DNA from 2 places in the Demequina capsici genome. Region 1 is predicted to be linked to the other one. Evidence: predicted binding sites of a transcription regulator. Region 1 holds the regulator's gene; the other holds the start of a gene.
The links. The regulator HspR, encoded in region 1, represses chaperone genes until heat shock. The targets are predictions, from matches to a motif close to AAGTTGAGTCNNNNNGACTCAACTT.

Region 1 (12,079 bases):
CGTGCCGGTGCTGTCCGACTTCCTGCCCGGACAGGAGGCCACGCTGGCGCTCGAGCCGGACATGATCTTCGGCGGCTGGGAGTCGAACTTCAGCGCGGAGGGCGTGGGAGAGCGCGACGTGCTCGCGGAGCGCGGCATCGCCTCCTACGTCGCACCGTCAGCGTGCAAGGAGGAGGGCTACCAGCCCGACCCGCTGACGTTCGACGACGTGTTCGCGGAGATCGAGGAGGCAGGCGCCGTGTTCGGGGCGCAGGACGCCGCGGCGCAGCTCGTCGCCGACATGCAGGCCGACCTGGACTCCGTGGTGCCCGACTCCCGCGGTCTCACCGCTCTCTGGTACAGCTCCGGCGACGACGAGCCGTACGTGGGTGCCGCCATCGGCGCACCGCAGATGATGATGGACGCGGCAGGCCTGACCAACGTGGTCGACGTGCACGACACCTGGACGTCCGTCACCTGGGAGTCGGTCGTGGCCGCGGACCCCGACGTGATCGTGCTCGTGGACGCCAGCTGGAACACCGCGGACAGCAAGATCGCGGCGCTCGAGGCGAATACGGCGACCGCGAGCCTGTCCGCCGTCCAGAACCACCGGTACGTGATCGTGCCGTTCGCCGCAGGCGAGGCGGGCGTGCGCAACGCCGCCGCCGTCCTGTCTATCGTCGACCAGCTCTCGCAGCTGCAGCTCGGCTGATCCATGCGGACGCGTCGGCTCAGGTCTCCCGCGACGGTCACCGTCGCGCTGGCGGTCCTGCTCGTCGCGTCCGCGCTCGTCGCCGTGTCGATCGGCGTGGCGGGCCTGACCCCTGCGCAGGTGTGGGACGTCGTCGCGATGCATCTGGGCCTCAACCCGGGAACGCAGCCGTCGGACACGACCGACGCGATCGTGTGGGGCATCCGCCTGCCTCGCGTCCTCACCGCCGCCCTGGTGGGCGCCGGCCTCGCGACCGCGGGCGTCGTCATGCAGGGCGTCACCCGCAATCCGCTCGCCGACCCCTACCTGCTGGGGCTGTCGTCCGGGGCGTCGCTCGGTGCCGTCGCGGTGCTGCTGCTCGGGGTCGGATCCGCGATCGCCGCGACGGTGGCGCTGCCGCTCGCCGCGTTCGTCGGCGCGCTGGTGGCGCTGGTCGCGGCGCTCGGCGTCGCACGGCTTGCCGGGGCGATCACGCCCACCACGGCGGTGCTCGCGGGCCTCGCCATGTCCCAGCTGTTCGCCGCCACCACATCGCTCGTGATCGTCGTGTCGGCCAAGGGCGACTCGTACCGGGAGGTCCTGAGCTGGCTGCTCGGCTCCCTCGCCGGATCGTCCTGGTCCACCGTCACCGTCGCCGCCGTCGCGCTCGTCCTGCTCTACCCCGCCCTGCGCGCCTACGCCTCGCGGCTCGACGCGTTCGCCCTCGGAGAGTCCGCGGCTGCGGCGCTCGGCATCCCCGTCCGACGCACCTACGTGGTGCTGTTCGTGCTGGTCGCCGCGCTCACGGGCGCGATGGTGTCCACCAGCGGCGCGATCGGTTTCGTCGGCCTGGTGCTGCCTCACGTGGTCCGGGCCGTCACGGGCGGACTTCATCGGCACGTCATGCCCGCCGCCGCGCTGGGCGGGGCCGTGTTCCTCGTGTGGGCCGACACGCTCGCCCGCACCGTGCTCGACCCGCGCGAGCTGCCCGTCGGGGTCATCACCGCGCTCATCGGCGTCCCGGTCTTCGTCGTCGTCCTGTGGCGGTCAGGGAGGTCGTCGTGGAGCTGAGCGTCGAGCATGTCACCGTGAGGCGCGGCCGCCGAGAGGTCCTCACCGACGTCTCCTTCAGCGCCGGGCCCGGCGAGTTCGTCGGGCTGCTCGGGCCGAACGGCGCGGGCAAGTCGACCCTGCTCGGGGCCATCGCAGGCATGCTCGCCCCGTCGTCTGGACAGGTCATGGTCGACGGGCTCGTCGCGCATCGTGCCCCGCGTCGGGAGATCGCCCGGCGGCTCGCCCTGATGGAGCAGCAGGCGGACCGCAGCATCCCGCTCACCGCTGTCGAGATCGTCGAGCTCGGCTCGCTCCCCCACCACCGTGCGTTCCGTGGCGGTCACGCCCAGCGCGACTCTGAGGCGCGCGCTGCGCTCGACTCCGTGGGCGCCGGAGCGTTCGCCGACCGGGCGTGGCAGAGCCTGTCCGGCGGCGAACGTCAGCGGGTGAGCGTCGCGCGCGCGCTGGCCCAGCGGCCCGGCGTGCTGCTGCTCGACGAGCCCACCAACCACCTGGACGTGACGGCGCAGCTCGACACGCTCGACCTGGTCTCCCGCCTCGGGGTCACCGTCGTCGCGGCACTGCACGACCTCAACCACGCGGCACGGTGGTGCACCAAGGTGGTGGTGCTCAGCCATGGCAGGGTGGCCGCGGAGGGAGCGCCGGCGGAGGTGCTCACCGGGCAGACGCTCGCCGCCGTCTACGGCGTGGACGCCACCGTGCTCACGCACCCGGCAGACGGGCGGCCGGTCATCGCCTTCGACAGGTCAGCGTGACAGACGCGGCAGCACCTCGGCACCGAACGCGTCGATGAACTCGCGCTGGTTCCGCCCCACCTGGTGCAGGTAGATCCGGTCGAAGCCCATGTCGAGGTGCCGCTGGATCTCCCGCCGGTGCACGTCGAGGTCCTCGCTGATCAGCACCCTGTCCGTGAAGTCCTCGGGACGTACCAGGCGCGTCATCTGCTCGATCTCGTAGGGCGAGCGGATGTCGCCGTGCGGGAAGCGCATCGCGCCGTTGGGCCACTCGGTGAGCGCGTTCGCGAGCGCCTGGTCGCGGGTGGGCGCCCAGGACAGATGCAGCTGCAGCGCCTTGGGCCTCGAGTCGGGGTCCTTGCCGCCCTCGCGCGCGCCCTTCGCGAAGCTCGTGAGCAGCTGCTCCAGACGCGCCGCGGGCGCGCCGACGGTGATGAGCCCGTCCGCGCTGCGCCCGGCGCGTCGGGCCGCTACGGGCCCTGCGGCCGCGACCATGATCGGCGGCGGGACGTCGGGCATGGTCCACAGGCGGGTGGACTCGAGCTTGTAGTAGGTGCCGGTGTAGCGGGTGTCGCGACCCGCAAGGGACGAGTCGAACAGCTTGCGGATGATCTCCAGCGCCTCGAACATGCGGTTGATCCGCTCGGGAGGCTCGGGCCAGTACTCGCCGACGATGTGCTCGTTGATGGCCTCGCCGCTGCCGAGCCCCAGCCAGTGCCGCCCGGGGTGCAGGGCCGCGAGCGTGGCTGACGCCTGGGCCACCATCGCCGGATGCCACCGGAACGTGGGCGTGGTCACTCCGGGCCCCAGGTCGCCCCGCGTGTGCTCGCCTATGACGGAGAGCACGTTCCAGACGAACGGCGCCTGCCCCTGCGTGGGTGTCCACGGTTGGAAGTGGTCGGCCGCCATGACCCCGCTGAAGCCGCGGCTCTCGGCGTGGGCGCTGAGCTCGACGGCCTCACGCGGGGCGAGCTGGGCGAGCATCGCCGAGTAGCCGATCGTCATGCGCGCCCTCCCTCCGGTGCCGTCCGCCCGATTATAGGCGCGCAAGTGGCACGTCAGTGCACAGATCAGGGCCGATGCGTGTACTGACGTGCCAAGCGGGAGCCGGACCGGCCCGGGCCGCGTGAGTCGGGACAGGCGGCCGTCGGGCCGCAGGAGCCGGACCTGGCGGGCGTCGGGCCGCGCGGGCTGGTCAGCAGTCGCAGGCGATCCGGTGGCCGGGCTCGCCGACCGGCGCGGTCAACGGGTCGGGAGCACGGGTCGCGCCGACGGTGACCGCCACGCCCGTCGCCGCATCACGGACCACGCGGTCCACGGGGAGCCCCTCGCGCGCCCAGTACTCGAAGCCGCCGATCATCTCCTTCACCGCGAAGCCGAGGGTGCCGATGATCAGGCCCGCGCGCTGCGCGCCGTTGCAGCCAGGACCCCAGCAGTAGACGACGAATGACGTGCCCTCGGGGTACGCCGGGATCCGTTCCTGCATGTCCGGCTTCGGCATGTGGACCGCTCCGCGCGCATGCCCCTGCTCCCACGCCTCGAGGCTGCGCGTGTCGATCAGCACGAACCCGGGATCGCCCGACTCGAGCGCGGCGTGGACGTCGGAGCAGTCGGTCTCGAAGGCAAGGCGCGCGGCGAAGTGCGCGGCGGCCTCGGCAGGTGTGGGGGACTCCATGGCCCGACGGTAGGCCGTCAACGCCGGGCCGGTCCAGCCCGGCGTGGCACCGCACCGCGCCTCACCTCACCTCACCTCACCTCACCTCACCTCACCTCACCTCACCACACCGCACCGCACCGCGGACCTCGCGCGGGCGCAGCGACCCGCCGCACGCGGACCCGCGGTCAGGCCGCGTCGGGCAGGGCGCTCGCGACGTGAGGGATCAGCTCGGGTGCGGCCGTCGCTGCGGCGTCCGCGACGCCGGGCGCCACGAATTCCAGGTGCCACGACTCGGGCTTGGCCCCGCCGGAGCGAGCCCACGCGGGGTGGACCCAGCCGAAGTCGGCGCCGCGCGCGGTCATCCACGCGGCCGACGCGGGGTCGAAGTCGACCGCCATGCCCCACCCGTGGTTGGACGTGCCGGGAACGGCGGCGGTGGTCGGCTTGGCGGCGCGGGTCGCCACCTGGCTGGCGTACGAGCGGTAGGTGTCGGTGAAGGACAGGTGCTGGCCTGTCTCCGCCATGTACGCGGCGTCGGCGCGCTCGAGCGCCTGGGCGGCGTCGCACTGGAGCATCTGCCCCGGGGCGAACGAGATGGAGCACAGCTGCGACGCGGGTACCCGTCCGTTCGCATAGGTGACTCCGGTGGGCGCGCCGGTCCAGCCGTTCTGATGCGCGGCGACGGCGGCGCGGTACTGCTCGGTGAGCGCCGCCTGAGCCTCGGCCTGCGCGGCCTCGTAGTCGCGCATCGTCTGATCGTTCTGGGCGTCGATTCGGGTGTTCTCGGCGTCGACCCATGCGAGGTGGGAGGCACGGACCGCGGCCATCGCCTCGTCCAGCGAGGTCGAGGCGGCGTCGATGGTGTCGGTGAGGGTCCTGACGGAGTCGACGTCGCCACGGTCGGCGGACGACACGAGGGCGGCCTTCAGCACGTTGCGGGCTGTCGCGGCGTGTTCGAGCACGGCCGGATCGGTCACGTGGTCGCCGACGGCGGCGAGCGCGTCGAACGTCGAGGCGAGGTCGCCGTCGGCGGTGCCGATCTGCGTGTCGAGGCTGGTGAGGGCGGCCACGTGCGCGGCGACGGCGGTGGCTCCGCTGACCTCGTCTGCGACGCGCGTCACCTCGGCAGCGGCCGCGTCGAGCGCGTCCGCGGTGCGCTGCAGCTCCTCGGTGGCCGCGCGCACGGCGGTGAGGTCCCGCTCCTGGCGGTCGAGCACGGCCTGGACGTCGGGATCCTCGATCACCTGGGAGACGGAGTCCCCGGTGGCGGTGACGACGCCGGTGGAGGCGTCGATCGCCTCGATGCTCGCCACGTCGAGCGTCGGGACCTGGCGGTCGAGCTCGGAGACTGCGAGCGCGAGCCCCCCGGAGGGTACGTCCGCGACGCTCTGCGCCTGCGGCGCCGACGCGAGCAGGAAGCCTTCCGCGGCCGGCGCGAGGAACGTCGGCCGGGCCTCGCTGTCGCCGGGATCGAGGACGACGTTGTGAGCCGCTGCGGTGAACTCTGCGGCGCTGACGGTGCTGTCGAGCTGGTCCACGGCCGACGAGACGGCGCCCTCGGACAGGTGCGCCTCGGCGTCCCCGGCGACGGTGTTCGCCAGGTCGATCGACTCGACCAGCCCTTCGCGCTTGGACTCGACGGCCTTCGCCGCCGCGCGGGCCTGGAGGAGTGCGGACTCGACGGTGGCGGCGTGGGCGCCGGCGACGCCGGCCCCCAGTCCGAGGCAGGCGACTGCCGAGGCGGCCGCGATCCGACGCAGAGGTGAGGAGAGGAAGGTCATGTGAAGGCGTGCGCGAGGGTCGGTCGGCGCTCCGCGGGAGGACGCACGGCGGCCTCTCCGTAGGTGACAGCGCCGCGCTCCGGGGGGAGAGGGGCACGTCCGGGAGCCCGGCGTGGCGCTGGTGGATGCGGTCGTGACGACCAGGCATCCGCACTGCGACTGCCCGATCAACGCCCTGATCGTGCTCCGCGTTCCCACATATGCGAACTCATGCGTCTGCCAGGGGTCGAGCCGCAGGGTGCTCACCGCGACCCACAGCTTCCCGCAGAAGTTGAGCAGACTTCGCTCAACTCTGACCGGGACGGCTTGACACGTCGCGAGCCTGTGGATAACTTGAGTGCAGGTCGCTCAACTATCGAGCGAGCAGTCACACGTCGCGGCACCCGGCCGCAGATGGAGGAACACCATGTCCCGTGCAGTGGGAATCGACCTGGGCACCACGAACTCGTGCGTCGCCGTCCTCGAAGGCGGCGAGCCCACCGTCATCGCGAACGCCGAGGGCGCCCGCACCACCCCGTCGGTGGTCGCGTTCTCCAAGACCGGCGAGGTCCTGGTCGGCGCGATCGCGAAGCGTCAGGCGGTCACCAACGTCGACCGCACGATCTCCTCGGTGAAGCGCCACATGGGCACCGACTGGTCCACGAGCATCGACGACAAGAAGTACACGCCGCAGGAGATCTCCGCGCGTATCCTCGGCAAGCTCAAGCGCGACGCCGAGGAGTACCTGGGCGAGAAGGTGACCGACGCCGTCATCACCGTCCCCGCCTACTTCAACGACGCCGAGCGTCAGGCCACCAAGGACGCCGGCGAGATCGCCGGCCTCAACGTGCTGCGCATCGTCAACGAGCCCACCGCCGCGGCGCTCGCCTACGGCCTGGACAAGGGCAAGGAGGACGAGCTCATCCTGGTCTTCGACCTCGGCGGCGGCACCTTCGACGTCTCCCTGCTCGAGGTGGGCAAGGACGAGGACGCGTTCTCCACCATCCAGGTCAAGGCCACCGCGGGCGACAACCGCCTGGGCGGCGACGACTGGGACCAGCGCGTCGTGGACCACCTCGTCAAGGAGGTCAAGAACAACGAGGGCATCGACCTCGCCAAGGACAAGGCGGCCCTGCAGCGTCTCCGTGAGGCCGCCGAGCAGGCCAAGAAGGAGCTGTCGCAGGCGCAGTCCACGCAGATCTCCCTCCAGTACCTGTCGATCGGCGAGAACGGCCCCGTCCACCTGGACACCCGCCTCACCCGCGCGCAGTTCGAGCAGATGACCCAGGACCTCCTCGAGCGCACCAAGGCGCCGTTCCACCAGGTCATCAAGGACGCCGGCATCAAGCTGTCCGACATCGACCACGTGGTGCTCGTCGGCGGCTCGACCCGCATGCCTGCCGTCACCGAGGTCGTCAAGGAGCTGACCGGCGGTCAGGAGCCCAACAAGGGCGTCAACCCTGACGAGGTCGTCGCCGTGGGCGCGGCCCTCCAGGCCGGCGTCATCAAGGGCGAGCGCAAGGACGTCCTCCTCATCGACGTCACGCCGCTGAGCCTGGGCATCGAGACCAAGGGCGGCGTCATGACCACCCTGATCGAGCGCAACACCGCGATCCCCACCAAGTCCTCCGAGGTCTTCTCGACCGCCGAGGACAACCAGCCGTCCGTGCTGGTGCAGGTCTACCAGGGTGAGCGTCAGTTCGCCCGCGACAACAAGCTGCTCGGCACCTTCGAGCTGTCCGGCATCGCCCCGGCCCCCCGCGGCATGCCGCAGATCGAGGTGACCTTCGACATCGACGCGAACGGCATCGTCCACGTGTCCGCCAAGGACCGCGGCACCGGCAAGGAGCAGTCGATCACGGTGACCGGCGGCTCGGCGCTGTCCAAGGACGACATCGAGCGCATGGTCAAGGACGCCGAGGAGCACGCGGAGGAGGACAAGAAGCGCCGCGAGGACGCCGAGACCCGCAACAACGCCGAGACCTTCGCGTACTCGACCGAGAAGATCCTGTCCGACAACGAGGACAAGGTCCCGGCCGAGATCGCCGACGACGTCAAGGCTGCGATCGCGGAGGTCAAGACCGCGCTCGAGGGCGACGACACCGAGGCAGTGAAGACCGCCCACGAGGCGCTCGTCACGAAGGCCCAGAAGATCGGCGAGGCCATCTACGCCGCCGACCAGTCCGCCGGCGTGGACGTCGACGCAGACTCGGCCGCGCAGACCGCTTCCGGCCAGCCGGGCGCCTCCGACGACGACGTGGTCGACGCCGAGATCGTCGACGACGAGGACGACAAGAAGTAACGCGCCACGGCGGGCGCCCGGCACTCCGGCTGCGGCGCCCGCCGTCCGTGCTTCCCCCACCCGTCCCAAGGAGAACCCCATGACCGACCAGAACCCCACCCCCGAGCCGGAGGATCCGCTGGCAGCCGCCGAGCGCATCCTCAAGGACGCCGCGTCCGACATCCCCGAAGGCACGTTCCTCGACGAGGACGCCGACGGCAGGGACGACCTGCGCACCGACGAGGCGGGCGCGGACGATGCGCTCGACGCCGCCGAGCGCAAGGCCGCCGAGCACCTCGCCGATCTTCAGCGGCTGCAGGCCGAGTACGTCAACTACCGCAAGCGCGTGGACCGCGACCGCGAGCTCATCACCTCGAACGCGACCGCCAAGGCCGTCGAGGCGCTGATCCCCGTGCTCGACGACATCGCCGCCGCGCGCGAGCACGGCGACCTGGCCGACGGTCCGTTCGCCTCGATCGCGGACAAGCTCGAGACCGCGCTCGGCCGCCTGGGCTGGTCCAGCTTCGGCGCCGTCGGCGAGGTCTTCGACCCGGTCCACCACGAGGCGCTGCTGTCGCAGCCGAGCACCGACGTCACCGAGCCGACCATCCTCACGGTCGCGCAGCCCGGCCACCGCATCGGCGACCGCGTCGTGCGGCCCGCGCGGGTGATCGTGGCGCAGCCCGAGGACCAGGCGTAACGTCCATTCATCTCAAGGAAGGAGGCGAGGCATGACGAGCCAGGACTGGTTCAGCAAGGACTTCTACAAGGTGCTCGGCGTGTCCAAGGACGCCTCCGCCGACGAGATCAAGAAGGCATACCGCAAGCTCGCCAAGGAGCTGCACCCCGACCGCAATCCCGGCGACGCCGCCTCCGAGCATCGCTTCAAGGAGGTCGGCGAGGCCTACGCGGTCCTGTCGGATGCCGAGCAGCGCGGGCAGTACGACCAGGTCCGCGCCATGGGCGGAGGTGCCCGCTTCACGGCCGGGGGCCCGGGCGGCGGCGGCTACGAGGACATGTTCTCCGGCATGTTCAACGGCGGCCAGGCCGGAGGCCAGTACCGCGCTCAGGGCTTCGAGGACATCCTGGGCAACCTCTTCGGGGGCGGGCGGCGCGGACCCCAGAAGGGCAACGACGTCGCCGCGGCCACGGAGGTCACGTTCCGCCAGGCCGCCGAGGGCGCCACCGTGCAGCTGCGGATGGACACGGGATCGTTCTCCACGCGGCTCCCCGTCGGCGTCCAGGACGGCCAGAAGATCCGCCTGCGCGGCAAGGGCCGCCCCGGCGCGAACGGCGGACCGGCGGGCGACCTGCTCCTGACCGTCCACGTGGCCAGGCACCCCGTGTTCAGCATGGACGGACGCAACCTCAAGGTCCGCGTGCCGGTCTCGTACGACGAGGCGGTGCTAGGCGCGGCCGTCGACGTCCCCACGCTGGACGGCCAGCGCGTCAAGGTGAAGGTGCCCGCCGGCACGTCCTCCGGGACCGTGCTGCGCGTCAAGGGCCGCGGCCTGCAGACCAAGGACGGCGTGGGCGATCTGCTCGCGACGATCGAGATCACCGTGCCGTCCAAGCTGTCCAAGGCCGCCAAGGAGGTCCTCCAGGCCTTCGCGATCGAGACGGCCGCCGAGGATCCTCGCAAGGACCTCTACAAGGACGCCGCACGCTGACCTGAGGGAGGGCCACCATGGAGCAACCGGACGTCGATGAGCCGGTCTTCCTGATCTCCGCCGCCGCGGAGCTGGCAGGCATGCATCCGCAGACCCTCCGTCAGTACGACCGCCTGGGCCTGGTGATCCCCCAGCGCCGCCCGGGTGGCGGCCGCCGCTACTCCCTGCGGGACGTGGCGACGCTGCGAGAGATCCAGCGGATGAGCCAGGACGAGGGGATCAACCTCGCGGGGATCAAGCGCATCCTCCACCTGGCCCACGAGGTTCAGCGCCTCGAGCGGGAGGTCGAACGACTGCGTCCGCGCGCGGACGTCGGCTCCCGCATCTTCACCACGGGCCCCAGCGGCAACGTCGTCATCGTCGAGCGCGGCAAGCGCGCGCGTCGCGACGAGGGCCGGTCGCTGGTGGTGTGGCGCAGGGACCGCTGAACCCCTACGGGACGACGGGCAGGCCACCTTCCCAGGCGGCGAGCACCTCGCCCGCCTGAGCGTCGACGAGCCCGCGATGCTCGACGAACCACGCCTCGAGCTCAGGAGCGGGCAATGGTCTGGTCCAGTGGTAGCCCTGCGCGGCGTCGCACCCCAGGTCGGTGAGCGCGTCAGCGACGCGAGCCTCCTCGATGCCCTCCGCGACCGCCCGCAGCCCGAGCGCATGGACCAGGTCGATCGTGGAGCGGACGATCGAGGCTGATCGCTCGTCAAGCAGCAGCGGCACCACGAACGAACGGTCGATCTTCACCTCGTCCACGTCCAGCTCCCGGAGCCGCACCAGCGAGGAGTAGCCGGTGCCGTAGTCGTCGATCGCGGCACGTACGCCGAGGTCATGGAGTGCGGTCAGCACCTCCTGCGCTCCGTCCGGATCGGTGAGCAGCGCCTGCTCGGTGATCTCCACCTGGAGCGCCGATCCCGGCAGGCCATGCTCGGCGAGCAGCCTGCTCATGCGTCGCGGGAGCCGGTCGTCGGAGATCGCGGACGCGGGGATGTTCACTGCGATGGGAAGGTCGATGCCCTGCGCGCGCCACCGCGCGGCCTGCGCGGCGGCGACCTCGAGCACAGCGTCCGTGAGATCGCCCATGAGCCCTGCGCGTTCCGCCAACGGCAGAAGATCCTGCGGGAGGACCATGGCGCCGCCGGGACGTTCCCACCGCACGAGCGCCTCCACGCCCTCGACAGCGCCGCTGGCAAGGGCGATCTTCGGCTGGAAGTGCAACGTGAGCTCGCCCGCGGCGATCCCCGCGCGCAGCTCGGCGACCCGCTGCAGGAGGTCCTCCCCTGCCATGTCGATGGACGGATCGAAGACCGCCGACCCCAGGCCCTCGGCCTTCGCCCGGTACATCGCGATGTCCGCACGTCGCAGCAGGACGGACAGGTCGTCGCCGTCAGCCGGCGAGAGCGCGATGCCCACGCTGATGCCGAGCGTCACCTCGGTGCCCTCCACGTCAAACGGCCTCACGAGCGCGAACCGGATCTTGAATGCGGCATGAGACGCCTCGGCGGCGCCCGCGCGAGCCAGGATCACCGCGAACTCGTCACCGCCAAGCCGGCCGACGAGGGCGTCCGTCGGATGGATCGCCGCCCTCAGACGCTGGCCGACTGCACGCAGCACCTCGTCACCCGCCTCGTGTCCCAGGCTGTCGTTGACCTCCTTGAACCCGTCGAGATCCGCGTGCAGCAGCGCGACATGAGGGCCTGTCGACTCGTCGGACAGCACTCGCGCCGCCTCGACCGCGAAGCCTCGTCGGTTCAGCAGCCCCGTCAGGTCGTCCGTCCTGGCGTCCTGCCACGCGTCCATCATCTGCAGGGTCTGGCGCACCGTCGCGTTCAGCCGGCTGAGCACGCCCCCCATCGCGGCGAGCGCCATCACGATGGTGAGCGTCGGGATCGTGGACACCGTTCCGATCGTGAGCGTGGCGGTCGCCGCGACGAGCGTCGCTGCGGGCACCACGAGCAGTCCCCGTGAGGTCGGCGCCGCCGCGCTCCCTACCGGGGCTCGCAGCCACGCGCTGGTGGCCAGCAGGATGCTGGCCAGCGGCCACAGCGAGTCCATCCACGTGCCCTCGACGTAGGCGTCTGCGGCGAGCAGGTTCCAGTACAGGAGGTCTGCCACCCCCGACATGACCATGGCCACGGCGATGAGGACGAGCGCCTCGGAGCGACGCAGGCCCAGGATGACCACGCCGACGAGGGCGATCAGCATCACGATCGTGTCGCCGAGCGGATATGCGGCACCCACG
Region 2 (12,079 bases), 580 kb from region 1:
TCCCGGGACTTCGGTCCTTCTTGCGCGGCGGAGCGCAGGCTGCGAGCGCGGTGGCACCTGGCCGGCCGCTGTCAGCGACGGACGTCGTATCGCAGGAACACCATGCCGTCGTCGAAGCGCCGCTCCTCCTCGAGACCGAGGTCGAGGCGGAGGCGTGCTGGCAGGAATCTCTGTCCGGCGCCGACGACGATCGGCTGCACGTACATCGACACCTCGTCGACGATTCCCGCTTGCAGGGCCTGCGCGGCGAGCGTGGGGCCGTCGATGGAGACGTCCTTCGACGAGGCGTCCACCAGCGCCCGCACTGCCGCCGCGTCGAACGAGCGCTCGACGCGGGTGCGAGGGGTCTCCGGCTCCTCGCGCGTGGTCGAGAAGACGACCTTGTCCGCCGCGCGCCACAGCTCCCCGTACTCGTGATAGACCTCGGGGTCGCTGGGCTCCGTCGCCATGGTCTGCCACGCCTTCATCACGTCGTACATGCGGCGGCCCATCAGCAAGGTGCCGATCGCGCGGGACCGCCCGTTGATGAAGCGGTGCGCCTGCTCTCCCGGCTCGACCCAGCCGATGCCGTCAGGATCGTTCACGAACCCGTCGAGGGACGTGATCATCGAGTAGACGAGCCGGCCCATCAGCTGCCGCGATACGTCGAGTAGGCGAACGGGCTGAGCAGCAGAGGCACGTGGCAGTGCTCCGCGCCCTTCACCTCGAAGGCGATCTCCACCTCCGGGTAGAAGGTGGCGACCTGCCGCGTCGCGAAGTAGATCCCGGTCTCGAAACGCACCTGATAGACGCCCTTCTCGAGCAGTTCTGGGCCCAGGTCCCGCACGCGGCCGTCCGCGTCGGTCAGGCCCTGCGCCACCGGCTCCCAGCCTTCGGCGCCGCGACGCGACAACGTGACCGCGATCCCCCTGGCGGGCGTTCCGGCCAGCGCGTCCAGCACGTGGGTCGTGACGTGGCTCATGCGAGCGCGTCCTCGTAGGTGGCGCGCAGCCTCAGCAGCGCGATCCCGCGCAGCTGGTCGGCCACCTCGGCGAGCTCCGCCGCGTCGTCGTTGCCGAGTCGGCGCTCGATCTCGGCGACGACGTCCGCGCGAGACCGCCCGGCGGCGCGGATGAGGAACACCCGGCCGAACCGCTTCTCGTAGAGCGCGTTGAGGTCTGCCAGGTGAGCCGCGAGCACCTCGTCGTCGGACTGCGAGGCGGCCTGCTCCGCGGCGGAGAAGCGGGCCTCGACGCCCTCGCCCTGCGCGCGCTCTCCGATGCGGGGGTGCGCTGCAAGCGCCTCGTCGATCTCCGCCTCGCCGAGCGGCGTCGCGATGGACACGGCCGCGCGCTCCATCTCCAGCATCGAGTCGAACTCGAGACGCGCCATCTCGGAGGCCCAGCGCTCCACGCGCAGGCAGGCGAGCAGATCGTCGTGGCTCGGCTTCACTGTCACAGCATCTCCCCTGGTCTCACGGCGCAAGCGGGGCCTCACGCGCGTAGTGTCTCCAGTATGGCAAGGCATGTGGCAGGAGCGGTGCTGGCGGCCGGCGCGGGATCCCGCGCGGGCGGACCCAAGGCGTTGCGCCGCACGGACGACGGAACAGCGTGGGTGGACATCGCGGCGTCGGCACTGCGGGACGCCGGCTGCGATCCGGTGATCGTGGTGCTCGGCGCCCGGGCGTACGAGACCGAGCTCATGGTTCCCGACTGGGCCGAATCGGTGGTCGCCTGGGACTGGGCCGAGGGCCAGTCCGTGTCGCTGCGCAAGGTCGTCGAGGAGGCCGGCGCGCGAGGCGCGGACGCGCTGCTCGTCACCCTGGTCGACCTGCCGGGGCAGACGGTCGACGCCGCCCGGCGGGTGCTCGCCGCCGCAGCGGACGACGTCGGGCTGGCGCGCGCGACCTTCGACGGTAGGCCCGGGCACCCGGTGTACATCGCCCGCGAGCACTGGGGGCCGATGCTGGCCGTGCTCGACGGGGATCACGGCGCGGGCCCATACCTGGCGGCGCACGAGGTGCTCACCGTGGACTGCTCCGACCTGGGTGGCGGCTCCGACGTCGACGAGTAGGCTCATCGCAGTCGGGGTCGGAGAGGACCCCAGGATCGGGAGAGCACCATGAAGGCGTGGAGCAAGGGCGAGCTCGGGTTGATGTGGCTCGGCGTCGGAGCCGCACTGGTGGTGACCGCGCCCATCTGGGCGAACGGGCTTCTCACCGTCGTCGCCGTGGTGCTCGGCGTCGTGGCGCTCGTCTACGGAGGGCTGCTGTCCTGGCAGGGCGTCCGCAAGAGCCCTCTCGAGCGCACCGAGACCTCCGAGGCTGCGGGCACCGACGCGCAGCGAGGCGAGGCTGAGGGCGGCCCCGCCGACCAGGAGTCCTAGACCTCGATCGTCCCCGACACGGCCACCTGCGTGTCGCCGCCGATCCAGAGGTCGTGGTCGGAGGCCGCGACACGGATCCGACCGTCTCGGCCCAGCGCCGTTCCCTGGCGCGCCACGTACGGGGTGGCGATCCGGCCGGTGGACGTGAGCCACTGAGCCAGCGACGCGTTGAGGCTGCCGGTGACGGGATCCTCGCGCAGCACTCCTCCGTCGTGGCAGAAGAACGCGCGCACCTCCAGGGAGAGCTCGGCGCTCGCCGGGTGGAGGCCGGCGACGCCGATGTCCCAGCGGCCGGACGGGGGCGCGGACGGCCTCAGCGCCTGGACCGCTTCGGCATCCTTGAGCAGCAGGCCCACCCATCCTGGACCGTTGTCCACCCATGCGGCGTCGACGACGTCGTCGGCCGTGATGCCGAGGACGTTGCACACCTCCGCGACGAACGCCTCGTCCACCGGTCCGGACCGCAGCAGCTCGGGCGCGGCGAAGGCAAGCGACTCGCCGTCATGGTGGAGCGGGACCAGCCCGACGCCGCACTCCTGGACCACACGGCCCGCGATGCGGGGCCTGCCGCCTGCGTCGAGCCACGCGCGCGCGGTGCCCAGGGTCGGATGGCCCGCGAACGGGAGCTCGGTGGACAGGGAGAAGATGCGCACGCGGTAGTCCGCCGCCGGATCGGTCGGCGCGAGCACGAAGGTGCACTCCGACAGGTTCGTCCACTCGGAGATCCGGACCATCTGCTCGGTGGTGAGGTCGTCCGCGCCGAGGATCACCGCCACGGGGTTGCCGGAGAAGGGACCGTTGCCGAAGACGTCGACCTGGCGGAAGGGGTGCGTGCTCATGCGGATCACGCTAGCCGGAGGAATCGGTGCAGGTGCGAGCTCGAGTGGCACCGAACCGGTTGACCTTCCGGTCCGACTTCCGTAGGGTCTGGCGGAGGCGTCGGGTGCGATGGGGCTCGCGGCGCCGTTTTCTTTGCCCGGATCCGGGCGTATCCGCCCGCGCCGACCGCGCATCCGGTCCGGTGCGTCAGGCGAGGTCGCGGGCCAGGTCCAGCACCGCCGCCTCGAAGGCATCGAGCGCGAGCGCCACGTCCCCCTCGATCACCGACTCGTCCTTGTGATGCGAGATCCCGCCGCCGCAACGGATGAACAGCATCGCGTAGTCCGTCAGCGAGGCCACTGCCATCGCGTCGTGGCCCGCCTTGGACAGCAGCTCGAGCGGGTCCGGATCGCCGGTCGCCGCGATGCCGGCCCGGATCGCCTGCGCGAGCCTGTCGCCGACCACGGTGGCCCGCGCGTCGTGCCTCTCCACGGACTCGAACGTGAGCCCGCGCGCCGCCGCGATCTTGTCGGCATGCTCCTGGACCAGGTCCCAGACCCGGTCCCGCAGCTCGTCGGTCTCGGCACGCAGGTCGAGCGAGAACTCGGCGCGACCAGGGATGACGTTCGCCGCTCCAGGGTACGCCTGCATGCGCCCGACGGTGCCGATCGCGCCGTTGTCGCGGGACAGCGACTCGATGGCCGTCACGAGCTCGGAGGCGCCGAGCAGCGCATCGCGCCGGCGCCCGTACGGCATCCCACCTGCGTGGCCAGCCTCCCCGATCATGGTCAGGTCGAAGCGGCGGGCGCCCATGATGCCGGTCACCACGCCCAGGGCCCGGTCGGCATCCTCGAGGAGCGGGCCCTGCTCGATGTGCGCCTCCAGATAGCCGAGCACCTTCTCGCGGGGCAGCGCCGCCTCCTCGATCCTGGCAGGATCCAGGCCGAACGCCTCGAACGCGGTGCGCAGCGAGATGCCCTGAGCATCCCGCAGCTCCCACCACGAGTCCTGCCACGTGCCTGCGACGGCGCACGACCCGAGGAGGGTGCGCCCGAAGCGGGTGCCCTCCTCGTCCGCGAAGCCGAGCACCTCGACGCCGAACGGCAGCTCGACGCCCTTGGACTCGAGGCGACCCACCACGGCGATCGCCATGAGCGTGCCGAGGATGCCGTCGTACCTGCCCGCGCCGGGGACTGTGTCCAGGTGCGACGCGAGGAGGAGGACGGGAGAGTCGTCGGCGGGGCCTGCGAGGGTGCCGCGCTGGTTGCCCGCGGCGTCCTGCCACGGCTCGAGCCCGGCCTCCGCCATCCACTCCCCCACGGTCCAGTTGGTGCGGGCGTGCTCGGCCGTCAGGTACGACCGTTCGATCGCGCCGACGCGGGAGCTGTGGGTGGCAAGGATGTCACAGCGCGCGAGGATCTCCTGCGCGGAGAAGGGCACGGCATCGTCGGGCTCGTCGGGCGACGACGCGGACGCGACGACACCGGGCGCGACGTACGGCGGGACGGTCATGCGGTCGCCTCCGCATAGACCCGGTAGGCCTCGTCGACCCCGCCGCCTGCCGGCAGGCCGAAGCCCTCCCGACGCAGCACGGACTCGAGCGCCGCGAGCGTGGTGAGCACGGCATCCTGGCGGGCGTTGCAGCCCATGGTGCCGATGCGCCACACCTTCCCGTGCAGCGGCCCGAAGGATGTGCCGATCTCGATGCCGAAGTCCTGCAGCAGGTGACCGCGCACGGCCTCGCCATCCACGCCGTCCGGGATCACGACTCCGACGATGTTCGTCATCTTGTGCTCCACGTCGCCGAACACCCCCAGGCCGAGCCCGCGGACGCCGGCCATCATTGCCCGGCCGTGCACCAGATGCCGGGCCTGGAACCGTTCGAGGCCCTCCTCGAGCACGATGCGGGCGCACTCGCGGGCGCCGTACAGCATGGTGGTGGCCTCGGTGTGGTGGTTGAGCCGGCGCTCGGACCAGTAGTCGAAGACCATCGACATGTCGAAGTAGTTGGAGCGGATGGGGTGCGATGCGACGGCGTCGCCCTCCGCCCGGAGGCCGGCCTCGATGCTCTTGCGCGAGTTGATCACGGCCTCGGCGTGGGCGGAGAACGTCACGGGGGCGGAGCCCGACGGTCCGCCCAGGCACTTCTGGAGCCCACCGGTGGCGATGTCCACGCCCCACGCGTCGGTGAGGAACTCGTTGCCGCCGATCGTCGCCGTGACGTCGGCATAGAGCAGGGTGCCGTAGCGCTGACACAGGTCGGAGAGGCCGTCGAAGGGCTGGACGACGGTGGTGGATGTGTCTCCGTGGACGACGGCGAGCAGCTTGGGCTGGACCTTCTCCATCGCGTCGGCGATCAGCTCGTACGGCGCGACCTGACCCCACGGCACCTCGACCGTGTGGACCTCGGCACCGCACCGTTGTGCGATCTCCACGAGCAGATGCCCGAACCGACCCATCACCGGCACGAGCACCTTGTCACCGGGTTCGAGCACGGAGACGAACGCGGCCTCGATCCCGCCTCGCGACGTGGAGTCCACCAGCAGGGTCTGCCGGTGGGAGGTGACGAACACTCGCCGGTAGAGCTCCATGACCTCGTTCATCGCGTGGGTCATGAACGGGTCGTACTGACCTACAAGCGCGGCAGACATCGCGCGCAGCACGCGAGGGTCGGCGTTGATGGGGCCGGGCCCCATGAGCAGACGTGACGGCGGGTTCAGCGGCCCCGGCAGGGTCATCGCTCCTCCAAGAGATGTTGATGAGACCTACACAGTCTGAACCACGAACGTTTCGCAGGCGTTTCACATCGCCCACCACGCGCACGCAGCGCCCCGCTCCACGAGATGGCCAGGGTTCCGCGCGAGGCTCACGTCCTGCGCGAGGCTCACACCGTGCGCGAGGCTCACCCCCTGCGCAGCGCCCTGTCCCACGCGAGCGCGGTCTCGATCAGCGACAGGTCCGAGCCGCGCGGTCCCACGAGGCACGCGCCCACCGGTCCGCCAGGGGTCAGCATCCACGGCACGGACAGCGCTGGCCGCCCGGTGAGGCCCGCGATCGCGGTCATCGACAGCGTCGCCTCGCGCACGTCCTGCAGGTAGCCAGGGTCGGCGTCGAGCCGCGGCGCCGACGAGGCCGCCGACGGCAGCACCAGGATCGCGGACCCGAGCGCCTCGTCGATCTCCTGCGCGAGTGCGGACACCTCCAGCAGCCCCTCCGCCTCCTGCTCGGGCGTGACGGAGGCCGCGAACGCGAACCGCTCCTCGACGTCCGGCGCCACGGCGCCAGGGTGGGTGGACACCCATGCACCGTCCGACCGCCACGCCTCAGCTGACTGGGTCACCCGAAACGCCTGGTAGAGGCGTGTGAGCTCGGGAAGGTCCACGGGTGACAGGCTGACGTGCACCTCGAGTCGCTGCAGCAGCTCATGGAATGCCTGCCGCACCTCGGGCTTCACGACCGCGCCCACCTGCGGGGAGGCGAGCACCACGTCGTCCACGTCGACGCCAGGGTCGCCAGGGAACGATGCCGTCGCCGCCGCGAGCAGGGTCTCGCCGTCACGCGTGAGCCAGCCGACCGTGTCGTACCTGGGAGCGAGCGGCGCGACGCCCTCGAGGCTGATCGCCCCGTGAGTCGTCCGCAGGCCCCAGAGCCCCTGGTACGACGCAGGCACCCGGATCGAGCCCGCCGTGTCGGACCCGAGCCCGATGCTCGCCTGTCCGAGGGCGACGGCGGACGCCGGGCCGGACGAGGACCCGCCCGGGATCGTGCCAGGCGCGGCCGGGTTGGGCGGCGTGCCGTAATCCGGGTTGAGCCCCGCGATCGAGTACGCGAACTGGTCGGTCTGCGCGATGCCGACGATGTCGGCACCCGCATCGAGCAGCGCTTGCACGGACGGCGCGCTCACCGCCTGCACCGGAGCCTCGGCGAGGTAGGCGCGCACGCCCACGCCGATGCGCTGGCCCGCGACCGCGTACAGGTCCTTGACGGCGATCGTCTGGCCCGCGAGCGGACCCGCGGCCGCACCCGGGACCAGCGGTGAGCCGACCACGCGCCAGACGCGCGCGTCGATCGCCTTGGGGGACGCGGTCACATGGGCGGCGACGATCCGCCATCCAGAGCCGGGCCCGTCCGCAGCGTCGGCGGCGAAGCGCCACAGCTGCGTCACCAGCCCGCGCCCCCCTGCGTGAGGGGCGTTGACCGACGTGGCCAGCCAGTCCTCACCTGCAGGCGTCAGGCGGAGCTCCACCAGCCGGCGCGGCCCGATGCCCCCGCGCACGCCTCGGAACGCCGTGATCGCCTCATGACCCACGAGCAGCCCCGCAGCGTCGCCGCGGAGCGTGTCGGGCCCTGGCGCGAAGAACGCCGCGAGCGCCTTCTGGTCGTCGGCGACGAGCGCCGCCTCGTACGCACGGATGGCGTCGACGAGAGCGTCAGGCGCGACCGCGCCCGCCGCCACCTCGATGTGGGTCATGCGTCGCTCCTCACCGGCGCGTCCGGCGCCTCGAAGTCAGCCTTACGGATCATCGCATGCGCGCCGCACACGAGGTCAACCACCTGCGAGATGCGCAGGTCGGTGGCGGCGGACAGGTACGCGTACGCCAGGTGCGGCTCCATGCCGTGCCGCGCCGCGAGGATCGCGATCGCCGCGCGGGTGGCCTTGCGGACCGCCTCGTCGAGGTCGGCGTCGATGCCGGTCGGGATCAGGTGGGTGGCGGTCTCGCCGAGCGGACCGACCAGGTCGCCGAACGCACGCGCTGCCTCCCGCGCGGGGATCAGGTCGAATCGGAGGCGCACCCGAAGCGAGGCCTCGAGCGCGGTGAGCGCCACCTCCCCGTCACCCTGCGCGAAGTGAGGATCCCCCACGTAGGCGAGCGCGCCGGGCACCTGGATCGGCAGGTAGAGCGTCGTGCCGACCACCAGCTCCTTGATGTCAATGTTGCCGCCATGCGCGCCCGGCGGGACGGAATGCGCCCGCGCGTCGGTGTCGGTCGCGACGCCCATGATCCCCAGGAACGGCGCCAGCGGGAACGACACGTCGCGGGGCCCTCCCTCGCGGCGCGGCAGGCGGCCCTTCCACTCTCCCGACGCGTCCGGCGAGATGGGTGCGAACACGGAGACAGCGTCGACCCCGCCCGCGGGCATCTCACCCGGGAGAGCGCCACGACCGTGCCGGTTGGAGATGACGCCGTACGGCACGCGGGGCGTCGCATCGACCAACGTCATGGCGAGCACGTCGCCCGGGCGGGCACCGCGCACCTCGACGGGCCCCGTGATCACGTGAGGGCCGTCGACGGCAGGGTCGCGACGACCGGAACGGGACAGCAGGACCGCCTCTGTCAGGACATCCTCGGCCGCGACGCCGTGGGACTCGAAGAATGCGGCGGCATCGGACCCCTGGTCCGGCAGCACGCCCTCGTGGCTGAGCGTGTCGACGATCACCTCGTCGCCCGGGGCGACGGTGAGCACGGGGTCGTCGCCGCGTGCGGGCAGCCGTCCCCAGAACACCGAGCCCGGATCCGCCGGCACATAGGGAAGCCCCTCGGGCACCCTCTCGCCCGACCTCAGGATCCCGTCGAAGTCGCCCACGCGCAGTCCTCCACCCTGGGCGTGCACGTGCGGGCCGGGGTGCCCGCACCGCGCCGTGCCCTACTCTGGCGCTACGAGACTACCGCCGTCGCGTGGCCGCGCCCCGTCCGGGCCTGCGCCGCCCGCGCCCTGTCCCCACCAGGAGGAACCCGTGCTGGAACGCATGCGCGCCAACCCCGAGACCAGCTATCTGGGCCTGATGCTCGCGTTGACCTTCTCCACCGGCGTGATCGACGCCGTCGGCTATCTGGGCCTGGACCGCGTGTTCACAGGGAACATGACCGGCAACGTGGTGGTGCTCGGCATGGGTCTCGCGGGCGCCGACAACCTGCCGGTGCTCGGCCCGGCCGTCGCTCTGGCGGCGTTCATGACCGGCGCGGCGATCGGCGGCCGGGTGCTGCGCGGCTCCCGCGACGGATGGACGGGCAAGCACACGGCGCTGTTCGGAGGAGTCGCGGGAGTGCTGCTGGCGGGCGCGATCACCGTGCTGCTGGTGACCGTGACGGAGCGTTCGCTGCTCGCCTACTCGGTGACAGCGTCGATGGGTCTCGCGATGGGATGCCAGGCGGCGACGGCCCGGCACATCGCGGTGAAGGACGTCACCACCGTCGTCGTGACCTCGACGATCACGAGCCTCGCGTCGGACTCGGCGTTCGGCAAGGGCGGCGGCCAGCCGTGGGCGCGGCGGGCGGGCGCGGTGGTGCTGATCATGGCAGGCGCAGGCACCGGCGCCCTGCTGCTGAAGGCCCACCTGGGCGGCGGCCTGCTCCTGTCAGCGGTGATCACGATGGTGGTGCTCGCGCTGGGCCACACCACTCGCCCGGGTCGCGGCCCGCGTGTGCCTTACGACGGAGTGCTCAGCCAGGGCTAATTCGCGAGCGCCGCGAACACGTCGTAGACCAGGAACGCGGGCCACACCAGCGCCTGGAGCAGCGCGCCGACGTGCTCCCAGAAGCCGTCGGCCTGCTGCCAGAACCACACCGCCGAACCGACCATCCCCAGGAAGTAGCCTCCGCCGCCTGCTGCGGCGCTGCCGCCGTATCCGTTGCTGCTCATGTCGCACCCCCGTGCCGAGGCGCGACGCGCGCCCCGTTCCTTCATGTTCTAGCAGGCGCTGAGCGCGGCCGCAGGGTGCGCGTCGGCAGCGGCCATCGCGGTGCCCCCGGGCGAGGGTGCGGCGCCGGCTGTGCAGGCGCATGAGCGAACCGTGGAATGCAGGCGAATGTGCCCCGAGACGCTCACCCGACAGCACCACGACACGCCAATACGCTGTTCTATCAGGGATGACGTTCGCCTTCTCGCCTTGAGCGAACATGACTCAAGTTTGCCTTGAGTCACTCACGCTCAAGTCTTATAGTGAAGGTGAGCGACGGACCCGCGGGGGCCACCAGCAGGGGCCGGCCGACCGGGTCCGCCGCCCGCAGCCGGTGCACACGGCACCACCACACGACTACAGAGGAGTTCACCATGATGGCTCGCGAGATCACCCGTCAGACTGTTCCGACGACCACCGCGTCGCTGTGGCAGGACGACCTGAACCGCATGTTCCGCCAGTTCTTCGGCGACGCCGACGCGCCGCTCGCCGGCGCCTTCTCCCCCGCGCTCGACGTGAAGGAGACGGACGACGCGTTCACGCTCCATGTGGAGCTGCCCGGCATGAAGCCTGAGGACGTGGAGGTCTCGCTCGAGGACAACGTGCTCACGGTGTCCGGCGAGCGCAGCTTCTACGACGAGAGCGACGCCGAGGGCTTCCGCCGCATCGAACGCCGCTTCGGCAAGTTCCACCGCGCCGTGCGCCTGCCCGACCGGGTCTCCCCGGACAAGGTGGACGCCAGCTACAAGGACGGCATCCTCACGGTCACGGTCCCCAAGGCCGAGGAGGCGAAGCCGCGCAAGATCACGGTCGCGAAGGCGGCATAACCCTCGCGATCGACGCGCCTGTCGCCACCCCTCCGAAGCCGACAGGCGCCACTCGCCTCGCACCACCGCGTCACCCCCTTCGCGGAGGTCGCAGAGGCGGCAAGGGCCCCGGGGCGTCACCCCCGGGGCCCTTCGCACGCGGACCCCGACCACAGCGCACCACGCCCTCATCTGCACAGGCATCACGGGTCACTCGCGAGTCGAACCCTCCGGCCGCGGCGCGTGGAGCTCGCTCTGCTCACGCATGATCTGCGCCATCGGTGTGCCGCGCTCGACGCCGTACACGGTCCCAGGGAAGTCGAGATCCCGTTGGATCCGCCAGATCTCGTCGTGACGGTCAGGCGGGAACACATGCGCCGGATGGCCCACCGCCACCCAATGGATCGGCACCGTCACGCCGTCCTCCAGCAAGGAGTTCACCTGGACGACGGCGCCGATGCGGATCTCGCAACCCGCGCCTACCCGTGCCCCGGCGAAGACCGACGCCCCCGTCGCCACGAAGCTACCGGCCCCCACGGTCGCGCCGGAGACGTGCGCATGCGGTCCGATCATCACCGCGTCCCCGATCGTGCATGCGTGACCCGCGCGGGACTTGACCACCGCGTTCTCCATGATCAGCACGTCCTCGCCGATCAGCACGCGACCCTGCTCACCCGAGACCACCGCGCCGTGCAACACCCGTGCACCGGGCCCCAGCACCACATCGCCGCTGACCACGGCCGACGCCGCCACGGAGGCCGTCGGATGGATCTGGGGGCTCACACCCTCATAGGCCGCGATCATCTCCACCTCCGTCCTGCCGCCCGCGCCGCGAAGCGGCATCCGAGGCCAGGGTACGACCGCGCGCGCGAAGGGCCCCGGGGATGATCTCCCCGGAGCCCTCTGCGCACCCCTGCATCAAGGTGGGACGTCAGACCGCGGCGGCGAGCCTCAGACCGCGGACCAGCCTCCGTCGGACGGAAGGATCACTCCGTTGAGGTTGACCCCGTCGTCCGAGAGCAGGAACGTGATCGACGCCGCGAGCTGGTCGGCCGTCGTCGGAGGCGGGCTCACCGCCAGGGCCCCCATCACCCTCTCCTCGCCGAGCGGTGAGTCGAAGCGCGCCTCGATGTTCGTGATCACACCGCCGGGCGCGACCGCGTTCACCCGCAATCCGCTCGGTCCGTACATGAACGCGGAACTCTTCGTGAGACCCACCACCGCATGCTTCGACGCCGTGTAAGCCGCCCCGGCCGCCGAACCGCGCAACCCGGCCTCGGAGGCGATGTTCACGATCGAGCCGCGACCCGCCTCCAGCATGAGCGGGATCACCGCACGCGACAGCTTCATGAGGCCTGTGACGTTGACCGCGAACACGCGGTTCCAGATCTCGTCCGACACCTCATGGAGG

Region 2: a site for HspR is predicted at 10,070-10,094, ahead of RN607_RS10150 (Hsp20/alpha crystallin family protein). Genes of this name have one in related genera too.

The regions. Positions count from the first base shown of each region.
Region 1 covers NZ_CP134880.1:2,679,752-2,691,830, forward strand. The annotation lists gene RN607_RS12770 (putative F420-0 ABC transporter substrate-binding protein) at 1-691, shown strand, start outside; gene RN607_RS12775 (iron chelate uptake ABC transporter family permease subunit) at 695-1,741, shown strand; gene RN607_RS12780 (ABC transporter ATP-binding protein) at 1,732-2,499, shown strand; gene RN607_RS12785 (TIGR03557 family F420-dependent LLM class oxidoreductase) at 2,491-3,483, opposite strand; gene RN607_RS12790 (rhodanese-like domain-containing protein) at 3,674-4,153, opposite strand; gene RN607_RS12795 (M15 family metallopeptidase) at 4,321-5,916, opposite strand; gene dnaK (molecular chaperone DnaK) at 6,323-8,197, shown strand; gene grpE (nucleotide exchange factor GrpE) at 8,277-8,876, shown strand; gene RN607_RS12810 (DnaJ C-terminal domain-containing protein) at 8,908-9,846, shown strand; gene RN607_RS12815 (heat shock protein transcriptional repressor HspR) at 9,864-10,274, shown strand; gene RN607_RS12820 (putative bifunctional diguanylate cyclase/phosphodiesterase) at 10,279-12,079, opposite strand, start outside.
Region 2 covers NZ_CP134880.1:2,096,297-2,108,375, forward strand. The annotation lists gene RN607_RS10090 (dihydrofolate reductase family protein) at 72-629, opposite strand; gene uraH (hydroxyisourate hydrolase) at 629-961, opposite strand; gene RN607_RS10100 (2-oxo-4-hydroxy-4-carboxy-5-ureidoimidazoline decarboxylase) at 958-1,437, opposite strand; gene RN607_RS10105 (nucleotidyltransferase family protein) at 1,495-2,052, shown strand; gene RN607_RS10110 (hypothetical protein) at 2,101-2,364, shown strand; gene RN607_RS10115 (PhzF family protein) at 2,361-3,203, opposite strand; gene RN607_RS10120 (allantoate amidohydrolase) at 3,391-4,695, opposite strand; gene RN607_RS10125 ((S)-ureidoglycine--glyoxylate transaminase) at 4,692-5,921, opposite strand; gene RN607_RS10130 (AtzH-like domain-containing protein) at 6,086-7,654, opposite strand; gene RN607_RS10135 (acetamidase/formamidase family protein) at 7,651-8,769, opposite strand; gene RN607_RS10140 (YoaK family protein) at 8,921-9,640, shown strand; gene RN607_RS10145 (hypothetical protein) at 9,637-9,825, opposite strand; gene RN607_RS10150 (Hsp20/alpha crystallin family protein) at 10,237-10,689, shown strand; gene RN607_RS10155 (gamma carbonic anhydrase family protein) at 10,879-11,511, opposite strand; gene RN607_RS10160 (SDR family NAD(P)-dependent oxidoreductase) at 11,620-12,079, opposite strand, start outside.